4 regions of the Brevibacillus sp. TJ4 genome follow, and region 1 is predicted to be linked to each of the others. Evidence: riboswitches for the same ligand, from Rfam matches in the RefSeq annotation. Region 1 holds a riboswitch; each other region holds the start of a gene.
The links. Region 1 has a riboswitch for cobalamin ahead of nrdI (class Ib ribonucleoside-diphosphate reductase assembly flavoprotein NrdI). Riboswitches for the same ligand answer to the same signal wherever they lie in the genome.

Region 1 (3,894 bases):
GACCGCTTTGCGCTGCAAGCCGTCCACATGCTCCATGATCTTCGGCATGCCGACCCCGCCCTGGATCGTATCCAGCAGAGTCAGACCGCCGAGTACCTTTTTGTACGTGCTGCGCTCCGTTTCGTTCAGCTCCATCCACGACATTTTGTCGTCGGAGAGAGGAATCTCATCGTCCGTCCAAAACTGCATGATGTTTTGATTCCAAAACGTCAGCGTAAAATCGTCATCCGGCCTGTTCCAATTGACTGCTTTCATCTGCTTCTCCTCGTCTTCCCTTTGTTTATACCGCGCAACTGATGCACTCTTCCACGGACAAATGCTTGGTTCTGGTGTAGTACAGAGACTTCAGGCCTTTTTTCGCCGCGTACAGGTAATAGCGGGCCAGCTCCCGTGTCGAAATCGTGCTGTTGACATGCAGCACGGCGGAGATTCCCTGGTCTACGTGCTCCTGAATTTCCGCGATCAGGTCAATCACTTTAAACTGGTCCATCTGGTAGGCCGACTTGTACGTAAAGTAGTTTTCCGGCGTCAAGTACGGCATCGGGTAGTACGTCGTCGAATTGGCGTACGTTCGCGTCTCGATATGCTCGACGATCGGCATCACGCTGGAAGTCGCGTTTTGGATATAGGAAATGCTTTGCGTAGGAGCAATCGCCAGTCGGTAGGCGTGGTACAGGCCATGCTTCTGTACCTGCTCTTTCAGTGCGGCCCAGTCTTCCTTTGTCGGGATCGCAATGCCCGCAAACAGCGCTTTCCCCTTCTCCGTACGCGGGAGGTACTCATTTTCCAGGTATTTGTGAAAGTATGTACCTTTGGCGTACTCCGATTTTTCGAAACCGGCAAACGTCGTTCCCCGCTCCCGCGCGATCTGCATGCTTTTTTCCAGCGAGTAGAAATTCATCATCATAAAGAAGGTGCGGGCGAAATCTTTCGCTTCCTCGCTCTCGTAGGCGATCCGGTTTTTCGCCAAAAAGCCGTTGAGGTTCATCGCGCCCAATCCGACCGAATGGAGCTCGCGATTTGCCTTTTGCACGCCCGGCGCATTCTCGATCTCTGTCATGTCGCTGACTGCCGTCACCGCTTCGATGCCTTCGTGTACGGATTCGCGAATCTTCTTGTGCTCCATCACATTGGCGATGTTGAGGGAAGCGAGATTGCAGCTGATGTCGCGACGGATCGTGTCCGGCTGGCCGTAGTTGGCGATCGTGGAAGTCTCTTGCAACTGGAAGATTTCCGTGCATAGGTTGGACATCTTCACCGTGCCGAGATCCTTCAGGGCGTGATTGCGGTTGGCGTTGCTCTTGTTCATAATGTACGGGTAGCCCGACTCCATCTGGATCATCGCGATCTTGGTCAGCATGTCACGCGCACTCATCACGACCTTTTTCTTCACTCTCTCGTTGGCCAGCAGCTCGTCGTACATCTCGTCCAGATCCATGTCGTCGAGGTGCACGCCGTATTCGCGGTAGACGGAGTATGGGGCGAACACGGTCAGCGGCTTGTCTTCCTCCGCGAGCTTGTAAAAGACATTCGGTACGATCAGGCCGATGGACAGCGTCTTGATGCGCGCTTTTTCATCTGCATTGATCTTTTTGCAATCGAGAAACTCGTTCACGTCCCAGCCGAAAATGTTGTAGTAGGCTGCACCCGAACCTTTTCGCTGCCCCATCTGGTCGGCGTAGGAAAACGCGTCTTCCAACAGCTTGAGCACCGGCATGATGCCTTTTGCCGCACCCTCTACCCCTTTGATTGGCTCTCCGCGTCCACGCAGCTTGGAGAGGTTGATCGCCACACCGCCGCCGATTTTGGAGAGCTGCATGCATGTGCCCAGCACGTAGTTGATCGAGTTGAGCGAATCGTCCATTTCCAGCAGGAAGCAGGAGACCATTTCTCCGCGGCGGCTTTTTCCTGCGTTCAAAAACGTAGGGGTGGCCGGCTGCAGACGCTGTTCCATCATCGAGACAGCGAGGCGCTTGGCCCGCTCGAAGTCTCCCTGGCCGAGCGACAGCGCCACGATCGCTACGCGGTCCGGGTACTGCTCCAGATAATACGCCTTGTCGTTCGTCTTCATGGCGTAGTCTTTGTAAAATTTGGAGATCGCCATGTAGGATGCAAACTGAAACGGAATCTCATACACCAGCTTGACGATCGCCTCTACCTGCTCCTCTGTGTAGTGCTCGTACACGTTTTCGTAGTAGTCGTTGGCAATCAGGTAGTCCAGCCGCTCTTTCCAATCCGAAAACGGCATCGTCTTGGCCCGCACTTCCTCCATGAATACCTCGACGGCTTCCCTGTCCTTTTCCAGTTGAAAAAATCCGTCTGCTCCACGCTGCATCAGTTCGTTGTTCAATTCAATATGCCGCAATTGCTGCCACCTCTTTTTGAAATTGTTCTATGTCGCGTCCGGTGCCGGACAGTTCGAACTTGCATAGCACTGGCACCTGGTAGCGGTGCGAAATCATGTCTGCACTGCGGGCGAAGTTGGCGCCCCAGTTGCGGTTGCCGCTAGCCGAAACCCCCCGCAGCAGCGCGTGGTTCTGTGCCAAAAAAGCATCTACTTTTTCCGGGACCTGGCCAAACCCGGTCGTGTATGTAATGAGCAAAAACGGCTCGTCCAGTTGCAAGTCCGGCTGAATCTGCACACTGCGATAGGCAGACCCCAGCTTGCGTACAAATCGCTGCACATTTCCGGTTCGTGAATCGTATGCGATCAACATGGCTCTCTACTTCTTACGCTCCTTTTCTCTATCAATACTATTTTCATAGAAAAACGCGCACTCGACTCAGGCTAGAAAGTCGAATACGCGTACGAAACCCATCCATGGTCTGTCACATGTACTGCGAAGCAGAGCGTCTTCAACACTTCCCTATCTCCCGTAGGTACCATCGTGTTCACGTATAGGCAGGTCTCCTGGCTTGCAGATCATCGTACTCGCTTCACCTTCCCGGTCCATCGACCAGTGGCATGCAACAAGCGTGTACTCTCTGCTTACAGTGGCGGGACCGCGCCGGATTTTCACCGAGCTTCCCTATTAAGTCTGCCAAAAGTTGGCTTGGCAAGACACCTACACGCACAATATGTAGTTGGTTTACTCAAAATACCATCTATATCTCGTATTCGTCAAGCAGGAAAATCGCTTCGAGTGTCGAGGGGGGTGCAAGATTCGGGGTGCAAGAGAAAGGAGGCTGGCAGGAAAATGGCCTTCGCATGCCTTGCGCGGGACCTGTATGCCTAAGAGAAAATGCAAAAAAAACCGGACATGCACCATAGGGCTGTCCGGAATCAGTGGATCGCTTTGAGTGTTTTGAGTTTCATTCCACATGCGCACATCGTGCTGTGTTTGAGCGAGCGAATTTGCGTGCCGCATTTCGGGCAGGTTTTCGTTGTGGGCTTCATATCTGTACACCTCTCTTCGTCAAATGGATGGAGAAGAAGGAGGGGCATTGCAGAAGACGACGGAATCGTCCCGCAATGCTCCCTCTCTGACATTTTATTTACACGATATGGTGAATTGAGAATAGATGGAGAATGGAACGAGAATCGGGTTGTTACGCTTACTTCGTCTCGTGGCCTACGGTCAGACCCAGTCCTTCTGCGACGCGTGCTCCGTATTCAGGGTCAGCTTTGTAGAAGTGCTGGATTTGGCGAATCTTGATTTCTTCTTTTTCCACGGCCTTCATGGATGCGACGATGTTGTTTACCAGGCGCGTACGCTCGTCTTCGGTCATCAGGCGGTACAGATCGCCAGCTTGCGTATAGTGGTCATCGTGGTCGTAGGCTACTTGTGCCGCAACCCCGGATACTTCAAACGGCGTTACTTTGGCATGGGCAGATTCTTTCGGTCCGTCAAAGCTGTTTGGCTCGTAGTAGACGGAGCCGCCGCCGTTGTTGCC
Region 2 (3,894 bases), 1.3 Mb from region 1:
ACTACATGCTGCTGGTTCCTCGGGTCAAGCCCGACAAGGTGGAGGAGATACCGGCAGTGACCCACGTAGACGGAACGGGACGGGTACAAACCGTGTCGAAGAAGTTGAATCCGTACCTGTACGGGTTGCTGGAAAAGTTCTACGAAAAAACCGGCGTGCCTGTGCTTTTGAATACGTCGTTTAATGACAACGGCGAGCCGATCGTGGAAAGTCCGGCGGACGCGGTGAAGTGTTTCCTTGGGACCGATATTGACTATCTGGCCATTAACGGTTACTTGGTGCGAAAAAAGCGTCCATGAGTGCAGGAATGGACTAGCAGGCAGAGCAGTCCGGGGAGGCGCACAGGATAGGAATCGAAATGGGGGAGGAAGCAAATGGTGAACGTATACGCTGTCCCCGTCCCGGATCATCTGCCGCAGGAAATGTATGAACGCTTGCTGAACCGGGTTTGCTTTCAGAAACGACAACAAGCGTGCCGCTTCCGAAGACGGGAAGATTCGCTGCGAACGGTGCTCGGAGATGTGCTTGTAAGGCAAATCGTTTGTCGGACGTTTCAGATCGAAAATGACCGTATCGCGTTTCGGCGCAATCGATTCGGAAAACCGTTTTTGCCCGATTTTCCTCGTTTTCATTTTAACCTCTCCCACTCCGGCAAATGGGTGGTCTGCGCTACGAGCCATTCCCGTATCGGAATCGATATCGAGAAGGTGGAATCGATCGACTTGGACATCGCAAAGCAGTTTTTTTCCAATGCAGAATACGAAGATTTGGCAAACAAACCAGATGAAGAAAAACGCGCTTCCTTTTATGAAATATGGACGTTAAAGGAGAGCTACATAAAGGCAGTGGGAATGGGGCTCTCGCTGCCGCTTCAGTCTTTTGCTGTCAAAACATCCGGCAGCGGGGATATCGGTTTGTATCATGGACTCAAACAGGTGCGTTCGTGGCATTTCCGCCAGTACGACATTGACGTAGGGTATAAACTGGCGGTTTGTTCGGCCGACAGCAGATTGTCCGGCGAGATCGCGTTTCTCGATGCTGCTGACTTGGCGTAGCGGGCGGAGCTCTTGTCCAGCCAGCCGTCAGCGGCGTCAGCCACCTGCTCAAGGGGCTCCAGCCGTCCGGTACGACCAAGCGGCGTCCGGGCGTCTTTTGCCGCTTCCGCAGGACAGGCTTGCCGTCACTGGTTTCTGTTGGCATGGATGGTAGGGGAGCGGAGACCCGCCACAATGCTTGCCAGCTTTTGCTTGAAACTCGACCAATATTTGCTATGATTAAAGTACATTCGATGTACCGAATAGACGATTTCGCGAACAGGTCCCTGTCTGGGTACGGCGATGCCGTGCGGCCAGGACAGGGTTAAAAGGGAAGTTTGGTGAAAAGCCAACGCGGTCCCGCCACTGTAAGAGAGGAGCTTTTCTTCGCGGCGTTTGCCATCCACTGTCCTATGAGGGCGGGAAGGAGAAGAAAGGCGATGATCCTCAAGCCAGGAGACCTGCCTGTTTGCTGTACAGCACTGATTTCCTTCGGGTCAAAGGAAAGGTGAGGATTGCGGCTTTTGGCTTTCCGCGCTTTGTTTTCCTTGTCATGCAGGGGAACAGAGCGCTTTTTGTTTTGCGGCGATGTGTGTACAAACGAAAATAGTGCAGCAGTATTCGAAGGGAGGAGCATTATGAGCGGCAAGCTGTTTGTCATTGGATTTGGGCCGGGGAGTTTTGAACATATCACCCAGCGTGCCCGTGAAGCGATAGAGGACAGTGATGTGATCATCGGCTACTCCACGTATGTAGACCTGATCCGCGGATTGTTGACCGACCAGGAGATCGTCAGCACGGGAATGACCGAGGAGGTGTCGCGGGCGCGGGAAGCGGTCCGCCAGGCGGAAGCGGGCAAAAAGGTGGCGGTCATCTCCAGCGGCGATGCCGGCGTCTACGGCATGGCCGGATTGGTGTACGAGGTGCTGGTGGAAAAAGGCTGGACCGAAAAAACAGGCGTGCCGCTGGAGGTCATTCCCGGCATTTCTGCGATCAATTCGTGCGGGGCACTGCTGGGAGCGCCGATTATGCACGACGCCTGCACGATTTCGCTGAGCGACCATCTCACGCCATGGGAACTGATTGCCCGACGCATCGAGGCGGCCGGTATGGCGGATTTCGTGATCGCCCTGTACAATCCGCGCAGCGGTCGACGCACCCGTCAGATCGTAGAAGCGCAGCGGATTTTGCTTACGTACCGCTCGCCCGACACCCCGGTCGGGATCGTAAAAAGCGCATACCGGAGCCGGGAGCATGTCGTTGTTACCACGCTGGAGCAAATGCTGGAACATGACATCGGGATGCTGACGACGGTCATCATCGGCAACTCGTCCACATTTGTCTACGACGGCAAGATGATCACGCCGCGCGGGTACCAGCGAAAATACACGCTTTCCGTGGATGAGCAGCCGCTTTTGCCGCATCAGCGCCTGCGCGTCGAGAATGAGCCGTGGTCGCTGGAAGCGCAAGGCGGATCGGGGCAAGAGCCAGCGGGAGCAAGCATCGCACAGAGCGTTGCCGTACAGGAACGAACGCAATCTCCGGCAGCGCAGCCAGACAGCGGGACGCCGCAAGCAGCAGCAATCGCGGTACAGTCACCGCCCGCCCCGGCACATCCGCAGCAGTCGCCGCTTTCATGGGCGCTGGAGGCGCTGGCTGTCCTCGACGGAGAGAGCGAGGCCTCGTCTGCAGCCGCAGCCCGCACTGTCCAGTCGTTTACGCCGGAGCTGATTTTTGAATGTTCGGTCAGTCCGGGCGTCGCCAACAAAAAAATCACCCCGCAGCAGATGATGCTGCTCGCCGAAGTAACGAAGGACAAGGGCGAGATCGAGTACACGCCGCATCACCAGTTGATCCTGCGCGTTCCGACCGCAGAGCCTGAGCGCATCACCGAACGACTGCGGGCAGCAGGGCTGATGGTCAGTCCGATCGGCGACGTGGTGCAGATAAAAGCGTGTGATTTTTGCGATGGCGAAAAGAAAGATAGCATACCGTACGCCGAGCAAATCCAGCAGAAGCTGGCGGGCAGACAAAGCCCAAAAGAGCTGAAAATCGGCTTTAACGGCTGCGGCATGGCTTGCTACGGAGCTGTTCGGGAAGATATCGGAATCGTCTTCCGCAAAGGAAAATTCGATCTGTTCCTGGGAGCGAAGACGGTCGGGCGCAACGCTCATTCTGGCATACCCGTCGCAGAAGGGATCGATGCGGAGGAAATCGTGCCGCTCGTCGAAAGAATCGTCGCCCGCTACAAGCAGGATGCCTTTCCGAATGAGAGGTTCCACAAGTTTTTCCAGCGGGTAGGAGAGATCGAAGGATACAAATGGCGTGAGCCGGCCAAGGCGGAGATTGAGACGGCCGCATGCGGCGATTAAAAAAAGGAGGCTGTGCAATGGACGCTGTACTGTTTGTCGGCCACGGGAGCCAAGATCCCGAGGGAAATGAAGAAGTTCGCCAGTTTGTCAACGAATTGGCGGGGCAGATTGACGTACCCGTACTGGAAACCTGTTTTTTGGAATTTGAGCAGCCGGATATGCTGGCAGGACTGTCTGCATGCGTGAAAAGGGGAGCGACGCGCGTAGCCGTCATCCCGATTATCCTGTTTTCCGCAGGCCACGCGAAAATCCACATCCCGGCGGCGATTGACGAAGCGAAGGAACTGTATCCGCACGTTCAGTTTATATACGGCAGACCGATCGGCATCCACCAGGAGGTGCTGAACATCCTGGAGGCTCGCTTGCAAGAAGCGGGGATTACATCTGAGCAGAAAAAAGACGATGTAGCCGTGCTCGTCATCGGCAGAGGCAGCAGCGATCCGGACGCCAACAGCGACATCTACAAAATGTCCCGCATGTTCTGGGAG
Region 3 (3,894 bases), 780 kb from region 1:
TCGTGACGTGTTGAGCCGCGTCATTTACGGGGCGCGCATTTCCCTGTGGGTCGGCACTTTCGCCGTAATCGGCTCGGTCATCGCCGGGACGGTTCTCGGACTTTTGGCAGGCTACTACGGGAAATGGGTGGATATCGTCATCTCCCGGCTGTTTGACATCATGCTTGCTTTTCCCAGCATTTTGCTGGCGATCGCGATCGTGGCAATTCTCGGGCCTTCCTTGCAAAATGCCTTGCTGGCGATTGCGATTGTCAATATACCCACCTTCGGGCGACTCGTCCGTTCCCGCGTACTGAGCCTGAAGGAAGAGGAGTTCGTTACGGCCGCACGGGCGATCGGGATGAAGGATTCGCGCATTTTGCTGCAGCACATCCTCCCCAACAGCATGGCCCCGATCATTGTCACGGGAACCTTGGGCATTGCCACAGCGATTATCGAAGCGGCAGCACTCGGTTTCCTCGGGCTTGGGGCCCAAGCTCCGGAGCCGGAGTGGGGCAAGATGCTCTCCGACTCCCGCCAGTATATCCAGAAAGCACCGTGGACAGTGATTTTTCCCGGGCTTTCGATCATGCTGACGGTTCTCGGCTTCAACCTGATCGGTGATGGCTTGCGTGACGCGCTGGACCCGCGCATGAAAAACTAGAAGAGAAGGGGGGACAAAACGCGTCTCCCTTTTTCCTTTCAGTACGCGCAGCGAAAAATCTTTGCATGCGGAGCCCCTCTTCCTTGAGTCTTTTTGCCGATACTTCTTCTATTTTTTCGCAGAAAATGGTATCCTCGCTATAAACTACTTGGTGAAAGAATGGTGAAGCAGCATGTCACAAGAGCGGATTGCAAACCTTCTCACATTTCTGCAACAGCAAGAGCTGGATGCGGTACTGATTACTTCCCCCAAGCATGTCTACTATTTGACAGGCTTTTATTCTGATCCGCACGAGCGTTTTATGGGACTGGTCATACCTGCTGTCGGGGAGCCTACCTTGATCGTTCCCGCGCTGGATCGCGATGCCGCCATGAATGCGTCTATCGTCAAACAGATCGTTACCCATACGGATGTGCAAAATCCGTTTGATATTTTGAAGCAGGCACTGCCGGGCGGCGTGAAAAAGCTCGGGCTGGAAAAAGGCCATATGACAGTCGAGCGCTTCGAAGCCTTGAGCGCAGTCGTCGCAGCTTCACAGTATGTGGACGTCGATCGGCCGCTGCGCGAGATGCGCATGATCAAGACGGCGGACGAAATCGCCCGAATCAAGCATGCCATTCGTCTGATTGAGGGTGCGATCAGGGAAACGGTGAAAAAAGTCCAGCCGGGCGTTATGGAAAAAGAGATCGTCGCCGAACTGGAATACCAGATGAAGCGGCTGGGTGCGGAAGGCCCTTCTTTTTCAACCATGGTCCTGTCCGGAGAAAACTCTGCGCTGCCGCACGGACATCCCGGTAGCAGGCAAATTCGCCAAGGAGAACTGCTCCTGTTCGATGCAGGCGTGGAAGCGGACGGCTATGTCTCGGACATTACCCGCACGTTTGCGGTCGGCGAGGTCAACGACAAGTTGCGGGACATCTACGAAACCGTGCTGGCTGCCAACAAGGCGGCTATCGCAGCGGTTCGTCCCGGGGTCTCTTTTGGCCATCTGGACAAGACAGCGCGCGACCTGATTACAGAAAAAGGGTACGGTCCATACTTCATGCATCGGCTTGGACACGGCCTGGGCATGGACGTCCATGAGTACCCTTCGATCCATGGCGAAAACAAGGACGAACTGCGCCCCGGAATGGTTTTCACCATCGAACCGGGCGTTTACGTACCTGGCGTCGCCGGTGTGCGCATTGAAGACAACGTCCTGGTAACCGAGGACGGCGTGGAGGTTCTGACGAGCTTCCCGAAAGAATTGACCGTCATCGGCTAAAGAACCACAATCAGACGAAAAACAATTGCATACATGTGTTTCATGGTGCTGTATGGACGCGACATCGTTCAGCAGCTTAAAAGGGAAGTCCGGTGAAAAGCCGGCGCGGTCCCGCCACTGTAAGGAGGAGTACCCTGTTGCAAACCACTGTTCCGTCGCAAGAAGGAATGGGAAGGGAGCAGGGTGCGAGGAATCCGAGCCAGGAGACCTGCCATGAAGCCTTTGCACAATCAACCCACGAGGATGGGGTGGTGTAGAAAGCTGACCGTCGTGTACCAGGAAATGCCTGTCCTGGCCTGGCTGTATGTACGCATAGACACCTTCCCGTTCGTCAACGGGAAGGTGTTTTTTGTTTGGCAGAAAGGGAGGTGATGCAAAAACAGGACGTGAAACGGGGCTGTATGCCCAACAGGCTACATAGCATGGGGAGGAGATTCATTCGTGAAGATGTTTATAAACATACAACGTACAAAAAATGCTTTCTTGTTGCTGGGAACGATCGCTTTCGCATTGACGCTTGCAGCATGTTCGAAAGAGGTGCAGCCGCAGCCGTCGCAGCCAGCCGCGGGCGAACCGGTGACGATTGAGACGAACGGAATGACGATTGCCTATCCACAGGCTCCGCAGCGAGCGGTAACCTTGAACCAGCACGTGACAGAGGTGATGCTCGCGCTCGGGCTGGAAGACAAGATGGTCGGTACGGCCTACCTCGACGACGCGATCTTGCCGCAATGGGAGGAAGCCTACGCGAAGATCCCGGTGCTCTCCGACAAATATCCGAACAAGGAAGTGCTGATGGCAGCGGAACCGGATTTTGTCTACGCAGGGTGGAAAAGCGGCTTTGGCGACCAGGGGGTAGGGACGATGGAGGAACTGGAGCAAATGGGGATCAAGCCGTATTTGCACATGTCCTCCAACATGACCGGACCGACGATGGACGATGTGTTTGCCGACATCCGAAACATCGGACGCATCTTCCGTATTGACGACAGGGCGGAGGAGTTGATCGCCCAGATGAAAGCAGAAATGGACGATACAGTCAGCAAAATCGAATCGGTGGACAAGCCGCTTACTGTTTTTGTCTACGACAGCGGGGAAGACAAGCCGAAGACAGCAGCAAGCAACAACTACATGACGCACCTGATCGAGCTGGCGGGAGGCAAAAACATCTTTGACGACATCGAGAAGGGATGGCCGGCGGTAAGCTGGGAGGAAGTCGTCGATCGCAAGCCGGATGTAATCGTCGTCGTCGATTACGGGAATACGAGCGTGGAACAAAAGCGCGAGTTTCTGCTTGCCAAAAGAGAGCTGGCCGAGGTTCCGGCAATCGCCAATCAACGGCTGATCGTACTGCCTTTGTCTGCCGCTGCTGAAGGGGTCCGCGCTCCGATCGCGCTGAAAATGCTGGCGGAAGGATTTTATCCGGAACGATTCCAGCAGTAGGAAGCGACAGGGATGGGAGTGGAGAAATGAATCTGCGTCGAATCAAGATGTCTTGGTTGCTGCTCGTACTGCTCGCATCTCTTCTCGTGTCCGTCACCATGGCGGTTACGCTCGGGTCGGTCAAGGTAGAAGCGGCGACCGTTTGGAAAATTGCCTTGTCAAAAGTGCCGCTTGTCGGCAATCAGATCCCGGTAGATTGGACGAGTGCGCAGCAGACGATCATCTGGGACATCCGTTTTCCCCGCGTGCTGCTGGGGGCGATCGTCGGAGCGAGCCTCTCGATTGTCGGAGTGGCCATCCAGGCGCTGGTCCGCAACTCGCTGGCAGATCCGTATATTCTCGGAGTTTCCTCGGGGGCCTCGGTAGGTGCAACACTCGTTATTTTATTCGGAGCATTCCAATGGTTTGGCCAGCTCGCCTTGTCACTGGGCGCGTTTGGAGGAGCGCTGCTGTCGATCCTGCTCGTCTTTTTTCTGTCTAGGCTGGGCGGGCACAACTCGACGACCCGCCTGCTGATGTCGGGAATCGCGATTTCTGCCATTTT
Region 4 (3,894 bases), 670 kb from region 1:
ACAACGTCAAACTGGAGGGCAACAAAGCGCTGCTCAAAGGTGTCGTCTCCCGCAAAAAGCAAATCGTCCCGGTCTTGACCGAAACTTTTCAATCGCTGTAAGCAAACGACAATGACAACAGGAAGCTGCCGTACGTGAGGATACGGCAGCTTTTTTCCAACGTAAATACGCGTGTTTCCGCGAAAACGCTGGACAAGGAGGAAGGAATGTGGAAGAGAAAGTAGCTGGCAAAGAACCAATCGATCTGGGAAAGCGCGTCTGGCTCATCGACGGCTATGACAGTGGACTGCCTGAACGAACGGGGATTTATGTCATTGAAGAAGAGGAGCTGACGCTCGTCGAGACAGGACCTAGCCCGTCTGTTCCCTACATACGAGCCGGCCTGGAGCGGCTCGGCTACACGCTGGAGCAAGTGAAGTACATCATTCTCACCCATATTCACCTGGATCACGCAGGAGGAGCAGGTCTGCTGCTCGCGGACTGCCCGAATGCAACCATCGTCGCGCATCCCAAGGCAGTACGCCACCTCGTCGATCCGACGCGCCTGATCGCAGGGGCACAGGCGGTCTACGGGGCGTTGTTCGATTCCTTGTTTGCTCCGATCGTTGCCGTGCCGCAGGAGCGGATTGTTGCCAAGCATGACGGCGAAACCTTGCAGATTGGTCCTGCCTGCACACTTCAGTTTTTGGATACGCCGGGACATGCCAACCACCATTTCAGCATCTACGATCCGGTGAGCAACGGCATGTTTACGGGGGATACAGCGGGTGTGTACTACTGCCAGTTGGCGCGCGAAGGCGTTCCGTTTTTCCTCCCGTCCACGTCACCCAATCAGTTTGATCCGGACAAGATGCGAAGCGCGATTGCCCGCTACCGCGAGATGAAGCTCGATCGGCTGTACTTCGGCCATTTCGGCATGAGCGAGCAGGTCGAAGAAGCGTATCGCCAGGTGCTCCGCTGGCTGCCGATCTTCGTCGAGGAAGGCGAAAAGGCGTACGCCGCCGGACGCGGATACGAGCAGCTGCGCGACAGCCTGTTCGCGCGCGTGAAAGATGAGCTGCGGCAGCAGGGCGTCGACGAGGAGCACGAGCTGTTTTCCTATATCCGCATCGATGCGGAAGTCAGCGCCATGGGTCTGCTCGATTATATGCAGAAACGAGAAGCGGCAAACGCACAAGCATAAGCTGCGAACTTTCGCTTGTTCTTTTTTTCCCGCAACAATGCTATGATGGTTGTATTCTGCAAAAACGATCAGCAATGCCAACCAACATCATAGTGGTACAGTCGACAGGTGCCTCGTTGCCAGACGAGGTGAAAAGGGAAGCCGGTGCAAATCCGGCGCGGTCCCGCCACTGTAAAACGGGTAGCGCTTTCGCAAACCACTGTTTCCAAGCTGAAACGGGAAGGGGAGGGCGTCTGACACCCGCAAGCCAGGAGACCTGCCTGTCGAATATCGCGCGTTCCTTCGCGGAAAGGAGCGGCCGAATCAGGATGCCTGAAAAGCCGACCCTTTGTATGTCCATTTTGGATTCAAAGGGTTTTTCTTTTGTGCGAACGCAACCACAATGAGCAAAAAGGCAAGGGAAGGAAGAATGTACGATGAAAAGGCTTCGCAAATGGTTCATACCCGCGCTGGTGATCCTGTATTTGACAGGCTGCAGCGGCACGAGTCAGGTAACCACCCCTCAGCCTGAGACGAATCAGGGCACCCAGCAAGCGGCGGAATCTGCCGGAGAGACAGAACGCAAGACCGTCTACCCGCTGACGATCACCGATGCGACGGGCAACGAAATTACGTTTGAAAAGGCCCCTGAGCGGATCGTTTCGACGTCGCCTGCCGAAACCGAGATTTTGTTTGCCCTGGGATTGGGAGAGAATGTAGTCGGTGTTTCCGATTACGACGATTATCCTGCGGAGGCGCTGGCCAAACCAAAGGTGGGCGGCGTTACTTCGCCGAATGAAGAAGCGATTCTGGAGCAAAGCCCGGATTTGGTGATCGGCGGCATCTCCATGGAGCGACCGGTTGCGCAGAAGCTGCAATCGCTCGGCTTGCCGGTATACATTACCCATCCCTCCAGCCTGGATGAAATTATGCAAAACATTTTGACTGTCGGCATCATCACCGACCGCCAGCAGCAAGCAGAAGACGTGGTAGCGCAGATGAAAGCCGACATCAAACGGGTGTCGGATGCGCTTCAGGACATACAAGCAGACGATCAAAAGAAAGTGTACATCGAATTCGCGCCCGGCTGGACAGTAGGCAAAGGCGAGTACATGGACGAGCTGATCGCCTTGGCAAAAGGGATCAACATCGCCGGCGACACCGAGGGCTGGAATCAGATCAGCGAGGAAAAGGTGCTTCTGGAAGACCCGGATGTCATCCTTTACGCGGACGGAGTGACGGATATGACGACAGGCAAGAGCCTGGATGAGATCATCCTGAACCGCAGCGGCTGGGACAAAATCACGGCGATCCAGCAAAGTCAGGTATTCGGACTGGACCAGAACATCCTCTCACGTCCGGGTCCACGCATTACACAAGGGTTGATCGAAGTGGCAAAAGCGGTTTACCCGGATCGGGTGAAGTAAATGAAACGCAGGCTCTTGGCATGGATGGGAGTAGGCGGTATCATCCTGCTGTTTTCCACCATCGCCAGCATTTCCATGGGATCGGCCAATCTGCCGCTGTCGCAGGTGTGGATGATCATCCTCCATCAGATTCCGTTTGTTGGCGATTGGGTCCCGGTCACATGGGCGGATTCGGCGGAGCAGATCGTTATGAAGGTGCGTTTTCCTCGCGTGATTCTGGCGATTTTGGTCGGTGCTTGCCTGGCGCTGGCGGGAGCCGGCTTTCAGGGAGTTCTGCGCAATCCGCTGGCTGATCCGTATACGATGGGTGTCGCCTCGGGCGCTGCAGTAGGAGCGGCTTTTTTGATTTTATTCGGGCTTCAGTTCGCTTTTTTCGGCGAGTGGGGGATTCCGATCGTCGCCTTCGTCACGGGCTGCTGCAGCTTGTGGATCGTGCTTGGCCTGGCGAGAACCGAAGGAGTCCTTCATACCGAGCGTCTGATTTTGTCTGGCGTAGTGGTGCAGGCGTTTTTGGGCTCTTTCGTCTCGCTTATGGTCTCTTTGTCCGACAAGGTCGTCAATGAGATCGTCTTCTGGCTGATGGGCAGCCTCTCGTTTCGCGGCTGGTCGTATTCGTACGTACTGGTCCCCTATTTGCTGGTCGGCTTTCTCATCCTCGTCTCCTACGCTCGTTCGCTCAACCTGTTCGCCTTGGGAGAGCGGCAGGCAGCCCATATGGGGGTACAGGTTGACCGGACGAAGCTGATCGTCCTGCTCGTCTCTACGCTTTTGACAGCGGCGGCCGTCTCGATCGCGGGGATCGTCGGCTTCGTCGGACTGGTCGTGCCGCATCTGGTGCGACTGCTCGTCGGACCTGACTATCGGATTTTGCTGCCGGTGGCCACGGTTATGGGAGGAGTGTACGTCTTGTGGGCGGATACGCTGGCCCGTATGCTGCTCAGTCCAACCGAGCTTCCGCTGGGTGTCATTACCGCTTTTCTGGGGGCGCCGTTCTTTGCCTACCTGCTGAAACGAAACAAACGGAACAGGGAGTGGATCGGACGATGATCCGGGTAGACCAACTGGGCAAACGATACATGCACAAAACCGTGCTGCAGGCTGTGACATTTCACGTCGACAAGGGCGAGTTTTTTGGCGTCATCGGTCCGAATGGAAGCGGCAAGTCGACGCTTGTGCAGATCATGTCCGGCCTGATCCGGGGTGATGAGGGCACGGTGGCGATCGACGGGAAAAACATCGAGCGCTATTCGCGCAAGGAGCTGGCGCGCATCCTGGCTGTTCTCGAACAGGAGACGTTGCCGCCGG

Region 2: linked by a shared signal. The riboswitch ahead of cobJ (precorrin-3B C(17)-methyltransferase) and the one ahead of nrdI (class Ib ribonucleoside-diphosphate reductase assembly flavoprotein NrdI) in region 1 are both predicted to bind cobalamin.
Region 3: linked by a shared signal. The riboswitch ahead of ACAF76_RS13905 (ABC transporter substrate-binding protein) and the one ahead of nrdI (class Ib ribonucleoside-diphosphate reductase assembly flavoprotein NrdI) in region 1 are both predicted to bind cobalamin.
Region 4: linked by a shared signal. The riboswitch ahead of ACAF76_RS06490 (ABC transporter substrate-binding protein) and the one ahead of nrdI (class Ib ribonucleoside-diphosphate reductase assembly flavoprotein NrdI) in region 1 are both predicted to bind cobalamin.

What each region holds. Positions count from the first base shown of each region.
Region 1 covers NZ_CP185865.1:2,038,588-2,042,481, reverse strand. The annotation lists gene nrdF (class 1b ribonucleoside-diphosphate reductase subunit beta) at 1-255, opposite strand, end outside; gene nrdE (class 1b ribonucleoside-diphosphate reductase subunit alpha) at 281-2,365, opposite strand; gene nrdI (class Ib ribonucleoside-diphosphate reductase assembly flavoprotein NrdI) at 2,352-2,717, opposite strand; cobalamin riboswitch at 2,885-3,084, opposite strand; gene katA (catalase KatA) at 3,556-3,894, opposite strand, start outside.
Region 2 covers NZ_CP185865.1:3,339,710-3,343,603, reverse strand. The annotation lists gene ACAF76_RS16390 (carbamoyltransferase) at 1-299, shown strand, start outside; gene ACAF76_RS16385 (4'-phosphopantetheinyl transferase family protein) at 375-1,055, shown strand; cobalamin riboswitch at 1,299-1,517, shown strand; gene cobJ (precorrin-3B C(17)-methyltransferase) at 1,673-3,406, shown strand; gene ACAF76_RS16375 (sirohydrochlorin chelatase) at 3,424-3,894, shown strand, end outside.
Region 3 covers NZ_CP185865.1:2,820,720-2,824,613, reverse strand. The annotation lists gene ACAF76_RS13915 (ABC transporter permease) at 1-643, shown strand, start outside; gene ACAF76_RS13910 (M24 family metallopeptidase) at 816-1,907, shown strand; cobalamin riboswitch at 1,934-2,137, shown strand; gene ACAF76_RS13905 (ABC transporter substrate-binding protein) at 2,355-3,350, shown strand; gene ACAF76_RS13900 (FecCD family ABC transporter permease) at 3,377-3,894, shown strand, end outside.
Region 4 covers NZ_CP185865.1:1,363,864-1,367,757, forward strand. The annotation lists gene ACAF76_RS06480 (manganese-dependent inorganic pyrophosphatase) at 1-101, shown strand, start outside; gene ACAF76_RS06485 (MBL fold metallo-hydrolase) at 209-1,183, shown strand; cobalamin riboswitch at 1,273-1,461, shown strand; gene ACAF76_RS06490 (ABC transporter substrate-binding protein) at 1,600-2,589, shown strand; gene ACAF76_RS06495 (FecCD family ABC transporter permease) at 2,590-3,636, shown strand; gene ACAF76_RS06500 (ABC transporter ATP-binding protein) at 3,633-3,894, shown strand, end outside.